One region of the Streptomyces sp. NPDC107517 genome, then DNA from elsewhere that is predicted to be linked to it. Evidence: riboswitches for the same ligand, from Rfam matches in the RefSeq annotation. Region 1 holds a riboswitch; the other holds the start of a gene.
The links. A riboswitch is a leader RNA that binds a small molecule or an ion and turns the genes downstream of it on or off. The one in region 1 is predicted to bind cobalamin.
Positions count from the first base shown of each region.

Region 2: it holds a riboswitch for cobalamin, as region 1 does, so the genes downstream of both, ACZ67T_RS07400 (cobalamin biosynthesis protein) here and metE (5-methyltetrahydropteroyltriglutamate--homocysteine S-methyltransferase) in region 1, are expected to answer to the same signal.

Region 1 is NZ_JBVJPM010000018.1:53,102-55,480, reverse strand. Features, by position in the region: gene ACZ67T_RS32495 (3-hydroxybutyryl-CoA dehydrogenase) at 1-691, shown strand, start outside; cobalamin riboswitch at 875-1,075, shown strand; gene metE (5-methyltetrahydropteroyltriglutamate--homocysteine S-methyltransferase) at 1,252-2,379, shown strand, end outside.
Region 2 is NZ_JBVJPM010000002.1:806,283-808,661, forward strand. Features, by position in the region: gene ACZ67T_RS07395 (cobyric acid synthase) at 1-221, opposite strand, end outside; gene ACZ67T_RS07400 (cobalamin biosynthesis protein) at 218-1,159, opposite strand; cobalamin riboswitch at 1,271-1,412, opposite strand; gene ACZ67T_RS07405 (hypothetical protein) at 1,523-1,744, opposite strand; gene ACZ67T_RS07410 (inorganic phosphate transporter) at 1,760-2,379, opposite strand, start outside.

The sequences.
Region 1 (2,379 bases):
ACATGCCCTGGAGCGGCTGACCTTCACCGGTGACCTGACCGACCTGGCCGACCGACAGCTCGTCATTGAGGCGATCATCGAGAACACCGAGGCCAAGACGGATCTCTTCGCCACCCTGGACAAGATCGTCGAGGACCCGACCGCGGTTCTCGCGACCAACACCTCGTCGATCCCCGTGATGCGCCTCGGCATGGCGACCGGGCGCGCCGACCGCGTCGTCGGACTGCACTTCTTCAACCCGGTGCCGGTCCTGCCCCTGGTCGAGGTCGTCACGTCCCTGCACACCTCGTCCGACACCGCGACCCTGGTCGAGCGGTTCGCGACCTCCGCACTCGGCAAGACCATCGTGCGCTCCCGTGACCGCGCGGGCTTCGTCGTCAACGCGCTGCTCGTCCCGTACCTCCTTTCGGCGATCCGTATGACGGAGTCCGGCTTCGCCACGCCGGCCGACGTAGACCACGGCATGGAACTGGGCTGCGCGCACCCCATGGGACCGCTGCGACTCGCCGACCTGATCGGGCTCGACACTGTCGCAGCAATCGCCGATTCGCTCTACGAGGAGTTCAAGGAGCCGCTGTACGCACCGCCGCCGCTGCTCCAGCGCATGGTCGAAGCGGGCCTGCTGGGACGGAAGACAGGGCGCGGCTTCCACGTCTACGAGCGGGGAGCCACAGAGAGCCACCGGGGCTGAGGGGCCCGGGTGCCGCCGCCGGAATGAGGGCCGACGGTGGTTGAGCCTGTGGGGGTGAGCCGGCCAGGGACGCCGACTCACCCCCACAGGTTTGCGGTCGTCAGCCGACGGGTGTCCTACGTCACCGTCCGGAGTCCGGACACTGTGGTCATCCTCAAACGGCGGCCCGTAGGGTGGGCACCGCAGCTGGTTCGCCCCGTCCGCCAGGCGGGATGCGTCGCAAGAGGGAACCCGGTGGGAATCCGGGACTGCCCCGCAGCGGTGAGTGGGAACGACCGCCGTCATACGCACTGGGCCCGACAGACAGGGTCTGGGAAGCGACGGCCAGTAGGTGTTCGTCCGGACCGGATGGACGTGCCCGCGAGTCCGAAGACCTGCCACCTGCCCGTGCGCGTACGACGCGTGCGCGGACATCCCGGTGACCTCGAGGGCGGGTCGGCGTACATATCCGGCGGACGGACCGCGCCTTTGCCGCGCGAGGTCGCACCGCCGGTTCTGTCGCTCCTTCACGCGTTCGAGTCTTCGGGACCTCAGGGATACGTCTCTCGAAGGAGAACTCCGTGACCACCAAGACCGCAGCCGCGGCAGCACGGGCCACCGTGTACGGCTACCCGCGTCAGGGCCAGAACCGGGAGCTCAAGAAGGCCATCGAGGGGTACTGGAAGGGCCGCGTCACCGCCGACGCCCTGCGTACCACCGCCGCCGAACTGCGCCGTACCAACCGTCAGGAACTGGCGGCGGCCGGTATCGACGAGGTCCCCACCGGTGACTTCTCGAACTACGACCACGTACTGGACACCACCGTCATGGTCGGCGCGATCCCCGAGCGCCACCGCGCCGCCGTCGCGGCCGACGCCTTGGACGGCTACTTCGCGATGGCCCGCGGCACTCAGGACGTGGCGCCGCTGGAGATGACCAAGTGGTTCGACACCAACTACCACTACCTGGTGCCGGAGTTGGGACCGGACACGGTGTTCACGGCCGACTCCACCAAGCAGGTTGCCGAGTTCAAGGAAGCCCTCGCCGAGGGGCTCACCGCCCGGCCGGTCCTGGTGGGCCCGGTCACGTATCTCCTGCTGTCGAAGCCCGCGCCGGGCGTCGGCGTCGACTTCGACCCGCTCACTCTGCTCGACCGGCTGCTGCCGGTATACGCCGAGGTCCTCGCGGACCTGCGCGCGGCCGGTGCCGAGTGGGTGCAGCTCGACGAGCCCGCTCTGGTCCAGGACCGCACCCCGGCCGAGCTGAACGCCGCCGAGCGCGCCTACCGCGACCTCGGCACCGCGACCGACCGGCCCAAGCTGCTGGTGGCCTCCTACTTCGACCGGCTCGGCGACGCTCTGCCGATCCTGGCCAAGGCACCCGTCGACGGTCTCGCCCTCGACTTCACCGGCGCCGCGGCCGCGAACCTCGATGCCCTCGCCGCCGTCGGCGGGCTGCCCGGCAAGCGGCTGATCGCCGGTGTCGTCAACGGCCGCAACATCTGGGTCAACGACCTGGAGAAGTCCCTCGCCACGCTCGGCACCCTCCTCGGCCTTGCCGACCGGGTCGACGTCGCCGCCTCCTGCTCCTTGCTCCACGTCCCCCTGGACGCCGCCCTGGAGAAGGACGTCGACCCGCAGATTCTGCGCTGGCTCTCCTTCGCCCGCCAGAAGACCGCCGAGATCGCCACGCTCGCCAAGGGCCTGGCC
Region 2 (2,379 bases), on a different contig from region 1:
AGGGCGCTCGGCTCGACGCGTGCGGCCTGCGCCTGCATGGCCTGCGCCCGCCCGATCTCGGCGCCCTCGCGCGTCACGAAGGAATTGAGGGACATGTTCTGCCCCTTGAACGGCGCGACTTTCACCCCCTGCCGCACCAGCCACCGGCAGATCCCCGCGGTGACCACGCTCTTCCCGGCATCGGACGTGGTCCCTGCCACCAGCAGTCCGCCACCACTCACGACTTCCCCCTCCGCAACAGTGCCCGCCCGGCGGCGCACACGCCGAGGGCCAGCCAGCTCACGCGCCGCGAGAGCCGCGCCGCCCGCTCGATGTCGGCGGTCTCCACGGCCCGGCCCGACGCGTTCAGTACGGGCCGGTGCTCGACCCGCCCGCCGTACGACAACGTGCCTCCCAGGCGCACTCCGAGCGCCCCCGCGAACGAGGCCTCGACGACACCGGCGTTGGGGCTCGGGTGCAGTCGCGCGTCCTCGCGCCACGCCGTGAGCGCGCCGCGCGGACGGCCGCCCGCGATTGCGGCCAGCACGCCGGTCAGCCGCGCCCCGGGCCAGCCGGCCACGTCGTCGAGGCGTGCGGAGGCCCAGCCGTAGCGGCGGTACCTGGCCGACTTGTGCCCGACCATGGCGTCCAGCGTGTTCACGGCGCGGAACGCGACGAGCCCGGGGACGCCGGCGACGGCGCCCCACACGAGCGCGCCCACGACGGCGTCGGAGGTGTTCTCGGCGACGGATTCGACGACGGCCCGCGCGATCCCGTCCGCGTCCAGGGCCTGCGGGTCGCGCCCGCACAGATGCGGCAGCCGTTCGCGCGCCGCGTCCACGTCACCGGCGGCCAGCGCGCTCCCGATGGCGCGCGCCTCGCGCCCCAGCGACGTACCGCCGACGACCGCCCAGGTGGCGGCGGCGGTCAGCGCGACGGAGGCGGCGGGGGAGCGGCGCGCGGCGCGCGCGGCGAGGCCACCGGCGAGGGCGGCGCCCCCGGCGCACACGGCGGTGTGCACGGCGCCCCACCCGCGGTGGTCACGCCACAGCACGCGCTCGACGGCGCCCGCGGCCCGTCCGAACGCGGCGACCGGATGCCCGCGGCGCGGATCGCCGATCAGGAGGTCGCCGAGGAGTCCGGCGGCGCTGCCGTACGCGAAGACGCGCTCGGCCCGCACGGTCAGCCCGCCGCTACGGCGAGGGGAACCCTTGTACTCGCTCTGAGCGGGAGCACCCGCAACTGGCAGCCGCGCATGGCGATATGTCCTCACTCAGGGTGTCCACGCCCTGGTTGGAAGAGACCGGCGGCGAGAGTTCCTGGCTCGCGGGGATCACTCCCCGGTGACAGTGGCGGGACCGCGCCGGATTCGCACCGGCTTCCTCTCCTGCTGCCGTAGATGGCCCCGGAAGTCCACCACGCCCCCCGAACGCCCGTCAACTTGCCGTTGACCTGCGAAGGGAGAGTGTGCTGAGGCCCACACGAAGCGGGGTGCGGGACGCCGTCGCGTCCCGCACCCCGCACTTCTGCCGGTTACCTCCGGTCAGGCGACGATCAGGAAGATCCCGTAACCGACGGCCGCCGCGCACAGGGCGAAGCAGGCGTACGCGCCGGAGACGGCGAGCCCCGCCGAACCGCCCTGGGCCGTCGCCGACTCCCGCTTGGCGAGCCCGACGATGCCGAGGGTGAACAGGCCCACGAGGGCCACCGTGATCACGAGGCTGACTCCGAACACGGAGCCGAGTGCTGCCCAGTCGATGTGCATAGCGCTGCTGCTTCCTTAGACCGTGGCCGGTCGCGCGGACTCCGCCGAGGGCGGGGCGGGCGAGGCGGGGATGGTGGTCTTCACGTCGGTGTCCAGGTCCGCGACCGTGCCGGCGGGCGGCGGGGTGACGGCCGCGATCGCGGTGGTCACGACGCCGGCGGGCTCGGCCGGGACGTCGACGCCGTCGATGTCGTCGTCCGTGACGTTCGTGTGGTCGATCGCGTTGCGCCGGGACAGCGCCCAGATGGTGCCGGCGCCGGCGATCAGGAGCAGCGCGGTGACGGCGACGCCCCACGAGCCCTGCTTGGTGAGGAACTCGGCGCCCGCGCCGACCAGACCGGCGGCCGGCAGGGTCAGGCCCCAGGCGATGAACATGCGGGTCGCGGTCGACCAGCGGACGACGCCGCCCTTGCGGCCGAGGCCCGCGCCCATGACGGCGCCGGAGCAGACCTGCGTCGTGGAGAGCGAGAAGCCGATGTGCGAGGAGGCGAGGATCGCGGTCGCGGCGCTGGTCTGGGCGGCGAAGCCCTGCTGCGGCGCGAGGTCCGTGAGGCCCTTGCCCATGGTGCGGATGATGCGCCAGCCGCCGAGGTAGGTGCCGAGCGCGATGGCCGTACCGGCCGAGACGATGACCC